DNA from 3 places in the Dinoroseobacter shibae DFL 12 genome. Region 3 is predicted to be linked to each of the others. Evidence: riboswitches for the same ligand, from Rfam matches in the RefSeq annotation. Region 3 holds a riboswitch; each other region holds the start of a gene.
The links. A riboswitch is a leader RNA that binds a small molecule or an ion and turns the genes downstream of it on or off. The one in region 3 is predicted to bind thiamine pyrophosphate.

Region 1 (6,294 bases), on a different replicon from region 3:
CTGCCCGAGTGGAAAGGAGATGCGCCACACATGGCGGACCTATTCCGATCCCGCGCGAAATGCACCAGCTTGGAAAGCCCGCAGATATCGGACGCGGAAGTCTGATTGCACGGGATGTGCGCTGAAGGCCAAATGCTGCCCCAACTCGGAGGTCCGTGCGATCCATCGCGAGAAATATGAGATCGTCCGAGACTTCGCCCGCCAATGCACCGCCTCAGAGTACAATCCAACTGCCCAGAGGCGGCGAAAGAAAGTAGAGATGCTCTTTGCCCACCTTAAACGCATCCTCGGCCTGGGCCGGCTCCGATTACGTGGCCCATGCGGCGTCCAAGACGAGTTTACCCTCGCAGCCACCGCCCAAAACCTTCGGAAACTAGCAAAACTCAAACCCATGGTGCCGGCCACAGAATGACAAGCGGCACCGTCTCAGATTGCCGAACAAAAATTAGGCCACAACCAACCCCAAAGTGCCAAATCGAAACGAGTTTTTCAACGGAATCAGCCCAGTGTAACCGGTGCTGCATCGACTACGAATGTCTGCTATCAACAGCAAGCCAAAAAACCTTCAACAACTGTTTGGGTTTTGAACGGGGTTTTTGGCGGCGTTGGACGAGGCGGTTTGCGCAGGTGCAAAAAACGAGCGTTTGTTGAGCGGCTAAACTCCCACTGGATACGGTGCATCACCTCTATATAATTCGCCGCCAACAGGACGCTGGCGGCGACGTGCATGACAATCTGGCTGGGGATGCGCTGCGCCAGCCGCATATTGGTGACAGGTCTTTCCGATATTACGCTTCCGGCGAACCTGTCACCCCTTATATTTCCTTTACCTTATCAAGAGGAACATAAAGATCACCGCCTTTGCGGAACTTCTCGGCCATTTTCGCCATGCCGTCCTTCTGCGCCTCGGCGCGGATATCGTGGCTGATCCGCATCGAGCAGAACTTCGGTCCGCACATGGAGCAGAAATGCGCGACCTTATGCGCCTCTTTCGGCAAGGTTTCGTCATGCATCGAGCGCGCGGTTTCGGGATCAAGCGAGAGGTTGAACTGATCCTCCCAGCGGAACTCGAACCGCGCGCGTGACAACGCGTCATCTCGGATCTGCGCTCCCGGATGCCCCTTGGCCAGATCGGCAGCATGAGCCGCAATCTTGTAGGTGATGACACCGATCTTCACATCGTCACGGTTAGGCAGACCTAGATGCTCTTTGGGAGTGACATAGCAAAGCATCGCCGTGCCGAACCAGCCTATCATCGCCGCACCAATACCGCTGGTAATGTGGTCATATCCCGGTGCGATATCCGTGGTAAGCGGCCCGAGCGTATAAAACGGCGCCTCGCCGCAGACCTCCAGCTGCTTGTCCATATTCTCCTTGATTTTGTGCATGGCTACATGGCCCGGTCCTTCGATCATCACCTGACAGTCATGCTTCCATGCGATCTGCGTCAGTTCGCCCAACGTCTCCAGTTCGGCGAATTGCGCCTCATCATTGGCGTCCGCGATAGAGCCGGGACGCAACCCATCCCCCAAAGAGAAGCTGACGTCATATGCCCGGGCAATTTCGCAGATCTCAGCGAAGTGCTCGTAAAGGAAACTTTCGCGGTGATGATGCAGGCACCATTTCGCCATGATCGAGCCGCCGCGCGATACAATCCCGGTCACCCGCTTTATCGTCATCGGGATCATATGCAGCCGCACGCCAGCATGAATGGTGAAGTAATCCACCCCCTGTTCAGCCTGTTCGATCAGCGTATCGCGGTACACCTCCCAGCTTAGGTCTTCGGCGATACCCTCGACCTTTTCCAGCGCCTGATAAAGCGGAACGGTGCCGATGGGTACGGCAGAATTGCGGATGATCCAGTCGCGGATGTTGTGAATATTGCGGCCCGTAGACAAGTCCATCACCGTATCCGCGCCCCAACGTGTGGCCCAGACCATCTTTTCCACCTCTTCCTCCATCGAGGAGGTGACGGCGGAGTTACCGATATTCGCGTTAATCTTGACCAGAAAATTACGCCCGATCCCCATCGGCTCGGCCTCGGGGTGGTTGATATTGGCGGGGATGATCGCACGGCCCCTGGCGACTTCTTCGCGCACGAAATCGGGAGTCACAAAATCGGGGATGGCCGCGCCCCAATCCTGGCCGTCACGTACCAGAGCCTCTTTCGCGGCCTTACGGCCAAGGTTCTCGCGGATGGCGACAAATTCCATCTCGGGTGTTATAATCCCGGCGCGGGCATAGGCCATCTGCGTGACCGCGCGTCCTGCCTTGGCTTGCAACGGCTTGTGGCGGACCGGGAATTCGGGCACCAGCCGGGCACCCTCAGCAAAGCCATTATCCTCGGGACGCACATGGCGACCCTCATAAAGCTCGATATCGTTGCGTGCGGCGATCCAGTCTGCCCGCAGGCGCGGCAGGCCACCGTTGATAGCGATTTTAGCGCTGGGATCAGTATAGGGGCCAGAGCTGTCATAGACCGTAACCGGCGGTTCGCCAGCCGAAGGGTGAAGATCAATCTCGCGCATAGGGACGCGAATTTGGGGATGCAGCGTTCCGGGCTGATAAACGCGCCGGGATGCCGGTAAGGGTCCAGTAGTAACGGTTGGTGTCAGATCTTTCATGAGTCAGTATCTCCGTGCTCATAGCAATGAGATCCAGCTCCGCCGTACTGAATGGAGAATAGCCACGCGATAAACGCCTGTAAAAAACAGGCAGGGCAATGCCGCACAGCCGAACACCATCCCTACGCCAGTATGAACTGGATCAGGTTCGTCGGGTCACTGCGCTATGCGTTGCCGCACCATCAGTTTCTCAGCCCCTTGTCGGGACCCCCCGGGTGAGAAAGGACTACGTTGTGCGCCAAGGGGGGCTTTGTCAACTGCTGTTCCCGTGGCGGTCTGACGGACCAGTTTTATCAGGCCTCAGGGGGTTTAAATGTAGCCAGAAATTAATGTCATCCGTAAGGGTGTGATTCAATATCAATATGGTAGCCGCTCACTTTTACCGGAAGTGAAGCAGCACAGCTCGTTCAAAAACCACCATTTGTTGAACGGTTTGCTGAACCAGACATTGGTGCGCCTGCAGCGAACGGCAAAAAAGTCCCGCGTTGTGTGAGTTCATGTGCAGCGCAGCGATCGGCAGCTATACCGCAGCCGAAGACGCATCGGCGCTCGGTGTCCGCTGCAAGACCCGATAGACGGTGGGCCTCGATACGTCGAACAGCTCTGCCAGATCGCTGATCGAGTAGTCACCCGTGTCATACATGCGGCGCAATTCTGCCTGACGACGATCCGATAGTTTTGGCTTTTTGCCCTTCAGTCGTCCCTTGGCGCGGGCGATGGCCATACCTTCCTTGGTGCGCATCCTGATCAGATCAGCCTCGAATTCGGCAAATGTGGCGAGGATGTTGAAGAACATCTTACCCATCGGATCGGTCGGGTCATGGACCGATGCGCCCAATGCCAGTTTCACCCCGCGCTTTTCCAGTTCATCAGCGATAGCCCGGGCGTCGGGAACCGACCGCGCCAGCCGGTCCAGTTTCGGCACGACAAGCGTGTCCCCTTCGCGGACTGCTGCGAGTGCCTGGGCCAGACCTGGCCGCTCCCGGTTCGTGCCGGTCAGGCCGTGATCGGTGTAGATCCGGTCTTCCGCGACATCGAGAGCGAGGAGCGCTGTCCGTTGCGCTGCGAGATCCTGTTTGTCGGTCGAGCAGCGGGCATAACCGACGCGGGTTTTGGTCATGATACATCCTTGGGCCAGAATTGGCCGAGCTTCGTCTTGATCGTGATCGTATGTAACGCAAAAGGCCCCTCCAATGATACTATAACCGGACCAGTCAAATGAGAATCGTTTTCCGTTGCAAACACTGGGAGCAGTTCGTTGATAATCCGGCGTCCGGTCACCGATCCCCTTACGGACAGTCTGACTGCGCTGCCCGAAGACCGACGCGCCGAGGCGTTGCGCCGGTTCAACATACTGCGCCAGCACCTGATCGACGAAGTCCCCCTGACGGAAGTTGCCCGTGTCAGTGGTATCCCACTGCGCACGCTGCAAAGGTGGACGTCCCGATATCAGCGCTTTGGGCTTGCCGGACTTGCAAGAGCACCGCGATCTGATGCCGGGCAACGGCGGCTATCATCTGAACTGGTCGAGCTGATTGAAGGGCTGGCCTTACACAAACCCCGTCTCTCTACCGCCGCAATCCACCGGCGCATCATCCCGATTGTAAAATCGCGTGACTGGCCTGTCCCTTCTTATGCCACGATACATTCAATCGTGAATAGTCTTGATCCCGCGCTTGTCACGCTCGCTCATGATGGCGCAGCCGCCTATCGTGACCGGTTCGAAATGATTCATCGTCATCGGGCCGAAAGGCCGAATGCTGTCTGGCAGACAGACCACACACAACTCGATCTAATCATCTTGGATACCAATGGTGCGCCGGTGCGGCCGTGGCTTACCATCGTGCTTGATGATCATTCCCGTGCAGTGGCTGGGTACGCCGTCTTTGTCGGCGCACCTTCTGCTATCCAGACCGCTCTTGCCCTGCGGCAAGCTATCTGGCGAAAGGATACGCCTTCCTGGCCGATTTGTGGCCTGCCGGATGTTTTATACACCGATCACGGCAGCGACTTCACCAGCAAGCACCTTGAGCAGGTCGCAGCTGACCTGCGCATTGAGCTTGTGTTTTCCACGGTTGGCCGGCCACAGGGGCGTGGCAAGATCGAGCGGTTTTTCGGTACCATCAACACTGAGCTGTTGCCTGAGTTACCGGGGGCTTTGTCGAACGGAAAACCAGCCTCCCCGCCACGCCTGTCGCTCGGCGAGTTGGAGGTTGCCGTAAAGACTTTCGTCACCGCAGTGTACAACGCGCGCAAGCATAGCGAAATCGATGTGCCACCTAATGAGGCTTGGCGGGGTGACGGCTGGCTACCTCGTATGCCGAACAGTCTGGAACAGCTCGATCTGCTACTGGTAATGGCCTTAAAAACCCGGCAGGTCCGCCGTGACGGCATTCGGTTTCAGGGCTTGCTCTACACCGATCCCACACTTGCAGCCTATGTCGGCAAAACGGTCAACATCCGCTATGACCCGCGCGACATTACCGAACTGCGCGTGTTCCACCGCGACCGGTTTTTGTGCCGCGCTGTCAGCGCCCATCATGCGCATCACACAATATCACTCAAGGATATCCAACAGGCCCGCACCGCCAGGCGGAAGGCTTTGCGCAACGAGATCACGGTAAAATCCAGACAGATCACCGAGTTTCTTCCCAAACCTGCGCCACCTCCAAGTCGTGAAAAGCAAAATCCCGTATCGCCTGACGCCCCGCGCCAAAAGCTGGTCCTGTATAAAACGGACAAGACGCCATGAGCCGCCAGACTCGCCGGACCGGTACTTTCCTCGTCACCCGCGAACATAAGCGGTTTGTCGAATTCGCGAACGCTGTGCGCCGCAACGCAACCATCGGCTTGTGTCATGGTCGGGCGGGCGTTGGCAAAACCTTGTCAGCCCGCCGCTATGCCAATTGGGACCTGATCGAACCGCTGATAACGACATGGGGTAGGCGTGAAGACTCGGACAAGAAAGTGTATGCAGCCTCGTCCCGCGCCCGTACCTTGTTCTATACACCGCCGGTGGGCGGCAGTATCTCGGCGCTGCGCAAGGACATTCAACCATTTATCATGCGACTATGCGTTTGCATTGACAGCTACGGGAACCCCAAGTGGGCGGAGCGACCTCTAACACCGCTTGGCCTGATAGAGTTGGTAATCATTGACGAAGCCGAACGCCTTACCATGACCGGCCTGGAGTTCCTGCGCGACCAGTTCGATCGCAGTGACGCTGGGCTGATCCTGATCGGTATGCCCGGCATTGAAAAACGGATGTCGCAATACCCGCAACTCTACAGCCGAATAGGTTTTGTGCATGAATACCCACCGCTTTCGAAGGATGAGATGCAATTCGTTTTGCAGCGGCAATGGAGGAAATGGGGCTTTGGCCAGGATGATGCAGATTTCACCGACGACCGTGTTGCTGCTGCCATCATCCGACTGACAGCTGGCAACTTCCGTCTTTTGCAACGCCTGTTCATGCAGATCGAACGCATCGCCCGCATCAACGAAATGGCCGCAATCACCGAAGATGTGGTAGAGGCCGCCGCTCAGACCCTCGTCATCGGAAACGCCAATTAACGCTCAAAAAAGACCGCCAAGTAGCGATCAAGTTCACAGCCCCCCTGCCCTACCTCGCATTGTTGCAAATATATGTTGCGAAATAACTTGATTGAGC
Region 2 (6,294 bases), on a different replicon from region 3:
GCCGGTTCATGTCGGCCGAGTTCTGGCCCACCTCAAACTGGCGCAGCCAGACAAAGCGGGTGACAGAACCATCCGCCATTTCCGTCAGCAAGGCGTCAAGTCGGCTGCACATCTCATCATCCAGCCGGTCGGCAATCCGAGCGTCGATCCGTCACTCTGCAGCAACGAGTGCATCCGCGCAAAGGCGTTCGATAACCGTGATCCCCGGTAGAATGGTCTGGGTCGCCCGGCATTGTTCCACGAAACGCCGCGCCAAGTCCTCGTTCGACCGGGCAGTTTCGGCTGTTCTCTCCAGCCAGGCCTTCAGGTCGCGCGATCCTCGGCCAGTGAACATCTTGTAGCTATAGAGATCCCGCAGGGCAGCCAAGTGTTCGTGGCGCGTTTCTTCGCGGCTTGCATATCCAGCCAGATCGTCTGACTTCAGCCCAAGCTGCGCAGCCAGGAAGCGCGTGATCTCCATTGGAATGAACTCGCCCGGGGTCAACAACCGACCGGGATAGCGCAATGCGCAAAGCTGGAGAGCAAAGCCGAAACGATTGTGTGGGCGACGACGGGCGCGGATGATTTCCAGATCGTCGTCCGCAAGGGTGTAGTGGCGCAACATCGCCGTTTCATCGGTCGGAAGATCAAAAAGTACTGAGCGCTGACGCTCGGTGAGGATAGTACGATGCGCCATGTATCTTTTGCTTTCTTATAATGGTTTGTTTATTGATGATTAAGATACTGAATAAGGAATTATTTTGATGGCTGAAAGTGTGAACTTGATCGCTACTTGGCGGTCTTTTTTGAGCGTTAATTGGCGTTTCCGATGACGAGGGTCTGAGCGGCGGCCTCTACCACATCTTCGGTGATTGCGGCCATTTCGTTGATGCGGGCGATGCGTTCGATCTGCATGAACAGGCGTTGCAAAAGACGGAAGTTGCCAGCTGTCAGTCGGATGATGGCAGCAGCAACACGGTCGTCGGTGAAATCTGCATCATCCTGGCCAAAGCCCCATTTCCTCCATTGCCGCTGCAAAACGAATTGCATCTCATCCTTCGAAAGCGGTGGGTATTCATGCACAAAACCTATTCGGCTGTAGAGTTGCGGGTATTGCGACATCCGTTTTTCAATGCCGGGCATACCGATCAGGATCAGCCCAGCGTCACTGCGATCGAACTGGTCGCGCAGGAACTCCAGGCCGGTCATGGTAAGGCGTTCGGCTTCGTCAATGATTACCAACTCTATCAGGCCAAGCGGTGTTAGAGGTCGCTCCGCCCACTTGGGGTTCCCGTAGCTGTCAATGCAAACGCATAGTCGCATGATAAATGGTTGAATGTCCTTGCGCAGCGCCGAGATACTGCCGCCCACCGGCGGTGTATAGAACAAGGTACGGGCGCGGGACGAGGCTGCATACACTTTCTTGTCCGAGTCTTCACGCCTACCCCATGTCGTTATCAGCGGTTCGATCAGGTCCCAATTGGCATAGCGGCGGGCTGACAAGGTTTTGCCAACGCCCGCCCGACCATGACACAAGCCGATGGTTGCGTTGCGGCGCACAGCGTTCGCGAATTCGACAAACCGCTTATGTTCGCGGGTGACGAGGAAAGTACCGGTCCGGCGAGTCTGGCGGCTCATGGCGTCTTGTCCGTTTTATACAGGACCAGCTTTTGGCGCGGGGCGTCAGGCGATACGGGATTTTGCTTTTCACGACTTGGAGGTGGCGCAGGTTTGGGAAGAAACTCGGTGATCTGTCTGGATTTTACCGTGATCTCGTTGCGCAAAGCCTTCCGCCTGGCGGTGCGGGCCTGTTGGATATCCTTGAGTGATATTGTGTGATGCGCATGATGGGCGCTGACAGCGCGGCACAAAAACCGGTCGCGGTGGAACACGCGCAGTTCGGTAATGTCGCGCGGGTCATAGCGGATGTTGACCGTTTTGCCGACATAGGCTGCAAGTGTGGGATCGGTGTAGAGCAAGCCCTGAAACCGAATGCCGTCACGGCGGACCTGCCGGGTTTTTAAGGCCATTACCAGTAGCAGATCGAGCTGTTCCAGACTGTTCGGCATACGAGGTAGCCAGCCGTCACCCCGCCAAGCCTCATTAGGTGGCACATCGATTTCGCTATGCTTGCGCGCGTTGTACACTGCGGTGACGAAAGTCTTTACGGCAACCTCCAACTCGCCGAGCGACAGGCGTGGCGGGGAGGCTGGTTTTCCGTTCGACAAAGCCCCCGGTAACTCAGGCAACAGCTCAGTGTTGATGGTACCGAAAAACCGCTCGATCTTGCCACGCCCCTGTGGCCGGCCAACCGTGGAAAACACAAGCTCAATGCGCAGGTCAGCTGCGACCTGCTCAAGGTGCTTGCTGGTGAAGTCGCTGCCGTGATCGGTGTATAAAACATCCGGCAGGCCACAAATCGGCCAGGAAGGCGTATCCTTTCGCCAGATAGCTTGCCGCAGGGCAAGAGCGGTCTGGATAGCAGAAGGTGCGCCGACAAAGACGGCGTACCCAGCCACTGCACGGGAATGATCATCAAGCACGATGGTAAGCCACGGCCGCACCGGCGCACCATTGGTATCCAAGATGATTAGATCGAGTTGTGTGTGGTCTGTCTGCCAGACAGCATTCGGCCTTTCGGCCCGATGACGATGAATCATTTCGAACCGGTCACGATAGGCGGCTGCGCCATCATGAGCGAGCGTGACAAGCGCGGGATCAAGACTATTCACGATTGAATGTATCGTGGCATAAGAAGGGACAGGCCAGTCACGCGATTTTACAATCGGGATGATGCGCCGGTGGATTGCGGCGGTAGAGAGACGGGGTTTGTGTAAGGCCAGCCCTTCAATCAGCTCGACCAGTTCAGATGATAGCCGCCGTTGCCCGGCATCAGATCGCGGTGCTCTTGCAAGTCCGGCAAGCCCAAAGCGCTGATATCGGGACGTCCACCTTTGCAGCGTGCGCAGTGGGATACCACTGACACGGGCAACTTCCGTCAGGGGGACTTCGTCGATCAGGTGCTGGCGCAGTATGTTGAACCGGCGCAACGCCTCGGCGCGTCGGTCTTCGGGCAGCGCAGTCAGACTGTCCGTAAGGGGATCGGTGACCGGACGCCGGATTATCAACGAACTGCTCCCAGTGTTTGCAACGGAAAACGATTCTCATTTGACTGGTCCGGTTATAGTATCATTGGAGGGGCCTTTTGCGTTACATACGATCACGATCAAGACGAAGCTCGGCCAATTCTGGCCCAAGGATGTATCATGACCAAAACCCGCGTCGGTTATGCCCGCTGCTCGACCGACAAACAGGATCTCGCAGCGCAACGGACAGCGCTCCTCGCTCTCGATGTCGCGGAAGACCGGATCTACACCGATCACGGCCTGACCGGCACGAACCGGGAGCGGCCAGGTCTGGCCCAGGCACTCGCAGCAGTCCGCGAAGGGGACACGCTTGTCGTGCCGAAACTGGACCGGCTGGCGCGGTCGGTTCCCGACGCCCGGGCTATCGCTGATGAACTGGAAAAGCGCGGGGTGAAACTGGCATTGGGCGCATCGGTCCATGACCCGACCGATCCGATGGGTAAGATGTTCTTCAACATCCTCGCCACATTTGCCGAATTCGAGGCTGATCTGATCAGGATGCGCACCAAGGAAGGTATGGCCATCGCCCGCGCCAAGGGACGACTGAAGGGCAAAAAGCCAAAACTATCGGATCGTCGTCAGGCAGAATTGCGCCGCATGTATGACACGGGTGACTACTCGATCAGCGATCTGGCAGAGCTGTTCGACGTATCGAGGCCCACCGTCTATCGGGTCTTGCAGCGGACACCGAGCGCCGATGCGTCTTCGGCTGCGGTATAGCTGCCGATCGCTGCGCTGCACATGAACTCACACAACGCGGGACTTTTTTGCCGTTCGCTGCAGGCGCACCAATGTCTGGTTCAGCAAACCGTTCAACAAATGGTGGTTTTTGAACGAGCTGTGCTGCTTCACTTCCGGTAAAAGTGAGCGGCTACCATATTGATATTGAATCACACCCTTACGGATGACATTAATTTCTGGCTACATTTAAACCCCCTGAGGCCTGATAAAACTGGTCCGTCAGACCGCCACGGGAACAGCAGTTGACAAAGCCCCCCTTGGCGCACAACGTAGTCCTTTCTCACCCGGGGGGTCCCGACAAGGGGCTGAGAAACTGATGGTGCGGCAACGCATAGCGCAGTGACCCGACGAACCTGATCCAGTTCATACTGGCGTAGGGATGGTGTTCGGCTGTGCGGCATTGCCCTGCCTGTTTTTTACAGGCGTTTATCGCGTGGCTATTCTCCATTCAGTACGGCGGAGCTGGATCTCATTGCTATGAGCACGGAGATACTGACTCATGAAAGATCTGACACCAACCGTTACTACTGGACCCTTACCGGCATCCCGGCGCGTTTATCAGCCCGGAACGCTGCATCCCCAAATTCGCGTCCCTATGCGCGAGATTGATCTTCACCCTTCGGCTGGCGAACCGCCGGTTACGGTCTATGACAGCTCTGGCCCCTATACTGATCCCAGCGCTAAAATCGCTATCAACGGTGGCCTGCCGCGCCTGCGGGCAGACTGGATCGCCGCACGCAACGATATCGAGCTTTATGAGGGTCGCCATGTGCGTCCCGAGGATAATGGCTTTGCTGAGGGTGCCCGGCTGGTGCCCGAATTCCCGGTCCGCCACAAGCCGTTGCAAGCCAAGGCAGGACGCGCGGTCACGCAGATGGCCTATGCCCGCGCCGGGATTATAACACCCGAGATGGAATTTGTCGCCATCCGCGAGAACCTTGGCCGTAAGGCCGCGAAAGAGGCTCTGGTACGTGACGGCCAGGATTGGGGCGCGGCCATCCCCGATTTTGTGACTCCCGATTTCGTGCGCGAAGAAGTCGCCAGGGGCCGTGCGATCATCCCCGCCAATATCAACCACCCCGAGGCCGAGCCGATGGGGATCGGGCGTAATTTTCTGGTCAAGATTAACGCGAATATCGGTAACTCCGCCGTCACCTCCTCGATGGAGGAAGAGGTGGAAAAGATGGTCTGGGCCACACGTTGGGGCGCGGATACGGTGATGGACTTGTCTACGGGCCGCAATATTCACAACATCCGCGACTGGATCATCCGCAATTCTGCCGTACCCATCGGCACCGTTCCGCTTTATCAGGCGCTGGAAAAGGTCGAGGGTATCGCCGAAGACCTAAGCTGGGAGGTGTACCGCGATACGCTGATCGAACAGGCTGAACAGGGGGTGGATTACTTCACCATTCATGCTGGCGTGCGGCTGCATATGATCCCGATGACGATAAAGCGGGTGACCGGGATTGTATCGCGCGGCGGCTCGATCATGGCGAAATGGTGCCTGCATCATCACCGCGAAAGTTTCCTTTACGAGCACTTCGCTGAGATCTGCGAAATTGCCCGGGCATATGACGTCAGCTTCTCTTTGGGGGATGGGTTGCGTCCCGGCTCTATCGCGGACGCCAATGATGAGGCGCAATTCGCCGAACTGGAGACGTTGGGCGAACTGACGCAGATCGCATGGAAGCATGACTGTCAGGTGATGATCGAAGGACCGGGCCATGTAGCCATGCACAAAATCAAGGAGAATATGGACAAGCAGCTGGAGGTCTGCGGCGAGGCGCCGTTTTATACGCTCGGGCCGCTTACCACGGATATCGCACCGGGATATGACCACATTACCAGCGGTATTGGTGCGGCGATGATAGGCTGGTTCGGCACGGCGATGCTTTGCTATGTCACTCCCAAAGAGCATCTAGGTCTGCCTAACCGTGACGATGTGAAGATCGGTGTCATCACCTACAAGATTGCGGCTCATGCTGCCGATCTGGCCAAGGGGCATCCGGGAGCGCAGATCCGAGATGACGCGTTGTCACGCGCGCGGTTCGAGTTCCGCTGGGAGGATCAGTTCAACCTCTCGCTTGATCCCGAAACCGCGCGCTCGATGCATGACGAAACCTTGCCGAAAGAGGCGCATAAGGTCGCGCATTTCTGCTCCATGTGCGGACCGAAGTTCTGCTCGATGCGGATCAGCCACGATATCCGCGCCGAGGCGCAGAAGGACGGCATGGCGAAAATGGCCGAGAAGTTCCGCAAAGGCGGTGATCTTTATGTTCCTCTTGATAAGGTAAAGGAAATATAAGGGGTGACAGGTTCGCCGGAAGCGTAATATCGGAAAGACCTGTCACCAATATGCGGCTGGCGCAGCGCATCCCCAGCCAGATTGTCATGCACGTCGCCGCCAGCGTCCTGTTGGCGGCGA
Region 3 (6,294 bases):
GACACGGTGGCGACCCCGGCGCCCGAGGCGCGGAAGGCTTCGGCCAGGATCGCGGGGGAAGGGTATTGCGCCGTGCCCAGCATGAGCGGATGAGTCAGCGTCGTGCCGTAGAAGGGCCGCGTCCGGGGGGTGGCGGTGTCGGGCATGGCTCAGCCGCCTTGCATCGGGGCGAGGATCTCGATCCGGTCGCCGGGGGAGAGGGTTTGCGTGGCGCGGGTCGCGGCGGGCACGAAGATTTCGTTCACGGCCGTCGCGACGCTGCCGGAATGGCCGAGCTCGGTCAGCAGGTCCGCGAGGGTCGCGGCCTCGGTCGTGCGGGTCTCGCCGTTAATGATGAGCTGCATGGGGGGTCTCCGTCGGGGCGGGGCCGAGCAGGGCGTCGGCGGTTTCGCGGGCGAGCGCCGGGGCCATCAGGTAGCCGTGGCGGTAGAGCCCGTTCACATGGGTGACATCGCCTTGCCGCGTGACGCGGGGCAGGTTGTCGGGGAAGGCCGGGCGCAGGTCGGTGCCGATCTCGAGGATCTCGGCCTCTGCGAAGGCGGGGTTGAGCGCGTAGGCCGCGCTGAGCAGCTCCAGCATGGCCCGGGCGGAGATGCGGCCGCGATCCTCGGCCTCCACCATGGTGGCGCCGAGCATGTAGACCCCGTCCCCGCGCGGCACGATGTAGAGCGGGATGCGCGGGTGCAGCAGGCGTATGGGCCGGGTGAGGCGGATGTCGGGGGCACGCAGCACCAGCATCTCGCCCTTCACGCCGCGCAGCCCGGGCAAGGTGGTGCGGGCGGCGAGGCCGGTGCAATTGACGACGCGGGCCTCGGCGGGGGCCGGGCCGGGGCGGATCGGGATGCCTTGGGCGGCGAGCGCGTCGGCGAGGTCTTGCAGGGCGCGGCGGGGGTCGAGATGGGCCTCGCCTTCGAAAAACAGGCCTGCGGGGAAGCGCGCGCCGAGATCGGGTTCCAGCGTGGCGATCTCGTCGGCGGTGACCGGGCGGTGGCCATGGGTGCGGCGGGCGAAGCGGTCGAGGTCGCGCCGGTCGCGGGGCGCCGCCACCACCAGCGTGCCGCGGCGGGTGACGGTTGTGCGCACGCCCCACCAGTCGAGCGCCTCCTGCCCGTGGATCAGCACCGGCTCCTCGGCGTTCTCGTATTCGCACCAGGGCGCCAGCATCCCCCCCGCCCACCAGGAGCAGTGATGCGCGCCGGGCGGGCCAGCGGGGTCGTGCAGAGTGACCTGCGCGCCGCGGGCGGCCAGTTCGGTCGCGACGCAGAGGCCCGCGATGCCCGCGCCGAGGATGGCGATGGGGGTCATGGCCAGACCTCGTGAAAATGGTGAACCGGGCCGTGGCCCGTCCCGATATCGAGCCGGTCGGCGGCGGCGATGGCCCCTTGCAGGTAGCCATGGGCAGCGGTGATCGCGCCGCGCAGGTCCGCGCCCTTGGCCAGTTCGGCGGCGATGGCGGCCGAGAGGGTGCAGCCGGTGCCGTGGGTGTTGCGGGTGGCGATGCGCGAGGCCTCGAGCCGCAGGGGCGCATCCTCGCCATCCACCAGCAGGTCAACGCATGTGGCGCCGCGCCCGTGGCCGCCCTTCATCAGCACTGCGCCCGCGCCCATGGTGCGCAGGGCCTGGCCGGCGGCGGCCATGGCGGCGGGGTCGTCATCCTCGTCCCCGCCCAGCAGGCGCGCGGCCTCGGGCAGGTTGGGGGTCAGCAGGGTCGCGCGGGGCAGCAGATGGGTCGCCAGCGCTTCTTCGGCCTCCGCCGCCAGCAGCGCGTCGCCGGATTTCGCCACCATCACCGGGTCGAGCACGACGGGGCCCTTGAACCCCGCCAGACCCTCGGCCACGGCGGCGATCACCTCGGGCGTGCCCAGCATCCCAATCTTGACCGCGTCCACGGCGATGTCCTCGAACACGGCCGCCATCTGGGCGCGGATCATCGGGAGGGAGACGCCCTCGACCATCGTGACGGCGCGGGTGTTCTGGGCGGTGAGCGCGGTGATCACGCTGGTTGCGTAGACCCCGCGCGCGGAAAACGCCTTGAGGTCGGCCTGTATCCCGGCGCCGCCGCCGGAATCCGAGCCTGCAATCGTCAATGCGGTCGCCATGTCGCGCCTCTCGTCAGGCGGGCGGTCTCGGTTCGGGGACAGGGCAGGGGCAAAAGAGAGATTGCCACGATGACCGTTCCCTACGCCGGTATTGCCCGGATCAGGTTCCATGGGTCGGCACAGTGCGCCTCTCAGCCCTGAATCGGGCACCCCAACGGTTGTTGACGCAGAGGTAGGGCGGAAATCACGAAGGTGCAAGCCCGATCTCCCTGTGCAGGTGCCGCACTTGTGCTACCTGTGCATCCCGTCCTGACCCGAAAGACCTCTTCCCATGACCTTGTGTTCCTTGCTCCGCCCTCTGTATTTCATGCTCGCCCTCATGGTTCTGCCGACCGTTCCGCCTCTGTTTGCGCAGGAGCGTCCTGCCGCCGTGGTGACCGAGACCGTCGAGGAGCGCGCGCTTGCCGAGACGTTGCCGGTCTTCGGGCAGGTCGTGGCCTCGCGCGACAGTGCTGTGGCGTCCCGGACGGCCGGGATCGTGGACGAGGTCGCGGTGCTGGTGGGCGACCGGGTGGCCGAGGGGGCGACCCTTGCGGTGCTCGATACCGAGCTGGCGCAGATCGAGCTGGAGCAAGCGCTGGCCGACATCGCCGAGGCCCGGGCCGGGATCGCCGTGGCCGAAGCACAGCTCGGCCGCGCCGAGGATGCCCGTGACCGCGTGGAAGGGTTGCGCAACACCGCATCGTTCAGCTCGGCGCGGTTTGACGACGCCATGAGCGATCTGGCGGCGGCCACGGGAGAGCTGAACCAGGCCCGCGCGCGGCTTCTCAATGCCGAGGCCGCCGAGCAACGGGCGCGCTACACCCTGGACCGCGCGCGGATCACGGCCCCTTTCGCGGGGGTGGTCCTGTCGGTGGCGGCCGATCCCGGGCAGTTTATCTCGGTCGGAGATCCGATCGCGCGCATCATTGATATCAATGCGTTGGAGATCGAAGCTCAAGTTCCGTCTCAATTCGCGCCCGCCATTCCCCCGGGGGTGACCGTCAAGGGAGTGAGCGAGGCGGGGCAACAGCTCGACCTGCAGATCCGCGCGATCCTGCCGACCGAGAGCGTCTCGACCCGGACACGGCCCGTGCGGTTGTCGGGGGACCTTGACGCGCTGGGTGCGACCCTGGCCGTGGGTCAGTCGATCACGCTGCAAGTGCCCGTGAGCGCGCCGCGCGCAGCCCTTGCCGTGCCGAAGGATGCGCTGGTGCAGGGCGCGCAGGGCTGGACCGTCTTCGTCGATGCCGATGGGATCGCCGAGCCGCGCCCGGTGCGCATCGGGGTGGCCATGGGTGACCGGTTCGAGGTGCTGAGCGGTCTTGCGGAGGGCGATGCCGTGGTCGTTCGGGGCAATGAGCGCCTGCGCCCGGGCCAGGCCCTGCAGGCGGTGGACGGTGCGCCAGGCGGAGGAGCGCCCGAAGAGGGCGCGAGGACGCCCGACGACACCCAGTCGCGCGCCGCGCCGCAGAGCAATTGAGGGCCGCGCCATGAACCCGATCCGTTTTTCCATCGAACGCCCCATCGCGGTGATTGCGGCCGTGATCATGGCGATCCTCTTCGGGATCATCGCCCTGTCGCGCATCCCGATCCAGCTCGCGCCCGATGTGCGCAAACCCGTCGTGGTGATCGAGACCAACTGGCCCGGTGCAGCCCCCGCCGAAGTCGAACGCGAGATCATCAACCCGCAGGAGGAAGCCCTGCGCGGGCTCGACGGGCTGGACATCATGACCTCGCGATCCCAGTCGGGATCTGGCGAGATCACCCTGGAATTCGCGCCGGGCACGGACATGAGCCAGACGCTGCTTCTGGTGTCGAACCGGCTGGACCGGGTGGGGGATTACCCCGCCGAGGCGAGCGAGCCGTCGCTGGACACCTCGGGCGACGATGACAGCCCGATCGCCTGGGTCATCGTCACCGATGCCGGCACGGCCCAGCGGCCCCTGCCGACCTATGGCGATTTCATGGAGGACGTGGTCAAGGACCGCATCGAGCGGATCGAGGGTGTCTCGGCGGTCAATGTGTTCGGCGGGGTCAGCCGCGAATTGCAGATCGTGGTGGACCCGCGGCGGCTGGCGCTGTTCGGGCTGACCGTGCCGGAGGTGGTAGCGCGGCTGCGGTCGGAGAACATCTCGCTCTCGGCCGGGGACGTGGAGGAAGGCAAGCGGCGCTATATCGTGCGGGCCGAGGGCGCGCTCGACACCGTGGAGGCGGTGGGCGGCGTGGTGCTGCGCTCCGAGGCGTCCTCGGGCACGCTCGGCCGGGTTCTGGTGCGCGATGTCGCCGAGGTCCAGTTCGACTATGGCGAGCCCACGGCGCGGTTGCGATTCAAGGGGGAATCCGGTCTGGCCTTCAATATCGTGCGGGATCGCGGGGCCAATGTGATCGAGACGATGGAAGAGGTGCGCCGGGTCCTGGGCGAGTTGCAGGAGGGGCCGGTTGCCGCCCAGGGCCTTTCCCTGGAGCAGGTCTATGACGAGACGATCTATATCGAGGGCGCGATCGCGCTGGTGACCCAGAACATCTGGATCGGGGGGGCGCTGGCGGCGCTGGTGCTGCTGATCTTTTTGCGCAGTCCGCGGGCGACCCTGGTGGTCAGCCTCGCGATCCCGGTTTCGATCGTGGCGACCTTCGTGGCCATGGCGGCCACGGGGCGGACGCTGAACGTGGTCAGCCTCGCGGGCATCGCCTTCGCGGTGGGGATGATCGTGGATGCGGCCATCGTGGTGCTGGAGAACATCTACAGGCTGCGCGAACAGGGCAAATCCCGCTCCGAGGCGGCCTATCTGGGCGCGCGCCAGGTCTGGGGCGCGATCCTGGTCTCGGCGCTGACCACTGTGCTGGTCTTCGTGCCGATCCTCATCATGGAATTGGAGGCGGGGCAGCTTTTCCGCGACATCGCGGTGGCGATCTCGGTCTCGGTCCTGTTGTCGCTCGTGGTGGCGGTGACGGTGATCCCGGCGCTCGCCAAGCGGTTGTTGAAGGATGGCCAGCAGACGACGCTGCCGCTCTGGGGGATCGATCATTTCGCCCGCGGCTTCAAGGCGGCGGTGATGTGGTACGTGCGTATGACCGTGCGGTTCCGGGCGCTGGGCATCCTGATGGTCGGGCTGATCGGCGGGACGGCGGCGGTGGCGACGGTGGTGTTCCTGCCCCGGCTGGAATACCTGCCGGAGGGCAACCGCAACCTGGTCTTCGGGCTGATCATTCCACCGCCGGGCTACAACCTGGACACGACCGAGACCATCGCCGAACGGATCGAGCGGGCGGCGCGCCCGATGTGGGAGGCCGCACCGGCGCTGGAGACGCCGGAGGGCACGCCCACGGTGGAGAACTTCTTCTTCGTGGCGACGCCGGGGAACTCTTTCGTCGGCGCCACGGCGCTGGACGGGCCGCGGGTGGCGGAGTTGATCCCGCTCTTGTCCGGGCCGATCTTTGCCGAGCCGGGGACCTTCGGGTTCATGACCCAGCCGTCGCTCTTCGGGCGTGGCGTGGGCGGCGGGCGGACGATCGAGCTCAATGTCTCGGGCCAGGACCTGGAGCAGATCCTCGGGGTGGCGGGGCGGGCCGCGGGGCTGGTGGCGGGGCTGCTGCCGCGCTCGGAGGGGCACCAGTTCCGGCCCATTCCGGGGCTGGAGCTGGGCGCGCCGGAGGTACGGCTGGTGCCGGATCGGCTGGCCCTGGCGGATGCGGGTCTGGATGCAGGCGCCTTGGCCGCGACGGTGGATGCCTATAATGACGGGTTGCGCGTGGCCGAGATCACCGAGGGTGCGGACCGTCTGGACCTGGTTTTGAAGGGCGACACAAGCCTGTCGGCGGGATTCCGGACGCAGGATGTGGGCTCCTACCCGGTGGTGACGCCCTCGGGGGATATCGTGCCGGTCTCGGCGCTTGCAGATGTGATCGTGACCGCGGGCCCGACGGAGATCCGGCACCGCGACCGGCTGCGGACAGTGACCCTGGAGGTGCGCCCGTCCGACGCGCTGCCGCTGGAGGCGGCGGTGGAGCTGTTGCAGACCGAGGTGGTCGCGGTGCTGGAGGGCCAGGGCGTGCCGCCGGGCATTCGGCTCACCGTGTCGGGGACCGCCGACCAGTTGAGCCAGACCTGGGAGGCGATCCAGATCAACCTCGTGGTGGCGCTGGTCATCGTGTTCCTGGTGATGGCGATCCTGTTCGAGAGTTTCGTGCTGCCGCTGGTGATCCTGATCTCGGT

Region 1: it holds a riboswitch for thiamine pyrophosphate, as region 3 does, so the genes downstream of both, thiC (phosphomethylpyrimidine synthase ThiC) here and thiD (bifunctional hydroxymethylpyrimidine kinase/phosphomethylpyrimidine kinase) in region 3, are expected to answer to the same signal.
Region 2: it holds a riboswitch for thiamine pyrophosphate, as region 3 does, so the genes downstream of both, thiC (phosphomethylpyrimidine synthase ThiC) here and thiD (bifunctional hydroxymethylpyrimidine kinase/phosphomethylpyrimidine kinase) in region 3, are expected to answer to the same signal.

What each region holds. Positions count from the first base shown of each region.
Region 1 covers NC_009958.1:13,096-19,389, forward strand. Annotated here, with positions in the region: gene DSHI_RS20515 (IS1182 family transposase) at 1-412, shown strand, start outside; gene DSHI_RS22470 (hypothetical protein) at 544-765, opposite strand; gene thiC (phosphomethylpyrimidine synthase ThiC) at 816-2,624, opposite strand; TPP riboswitch at 2,726-2,848, opposite strand; gene DSHI_RS20525 (recombinase family protein) at 3,145-3,744, opposite strand; gene DSHI_RS20530 (Mu transposase C-terminal domain-containing protein) at 3,925-5,376, shown strand; gene DSHI_RS20535 (AAA family ATPase) at 5,373-6,197, shown strand.
Region 2 covers NC_009955.1:80,227-86,520, forward strand. Annotated here, with positions in the region: partial or broken gene DSHI_RS18580 (Tn3 family transposase) at 1-676, opposite strand, end outside; gene DSHI_RS18585 (AAA family ATPase) at 793-1,617, opposite strand; gene DSHI_RS18590 (Mu transposase C-terminal domain-containing protein) at 1,614-3,065, opposite strand; gene DSHI_RS18595 (recombinase family protein) at 3,246-3,845, shown strand; TPP riboswitch at 4,142-4,264, shown strand; gene thiC (phosphomethylpyrimidine synthase ThiC) at 4,366-6,174, shown strand; gene DSHI_RS22420 (hypothetical protein) at 6,225-6,294, shown strand, end outside.
Region 3 covers NC_009952.1:935,486-941,779, forward strand. Annotated here, with positions in the region: gene DSHI_RS04665 (thiazole synthase) at 1-146, opposite strand, end outside; gene thiS (sulfur carrier protein ThiS) at 150-344, opposite strand; gene DSHI_RS04675 (FAD-dependent oxidoreductase) at 328-1,305, opposite strand; gene thiD (bifunctional hydroxymethylpyrimidine kinase/phosphomethylpyrimidine kinase) at 1,302-2,099, opposite strand; TPP riboswitch at 2,160-2,263, opposite strand; gene DSHI_RS04685 (efflux RND transporter periplasmic adaptor subunit) at 2,386-3,561, shown strand; gene DSHI_RS04690 (efflux RND transporter permease subunit) at 3,572-6,294, shown strand, end outside.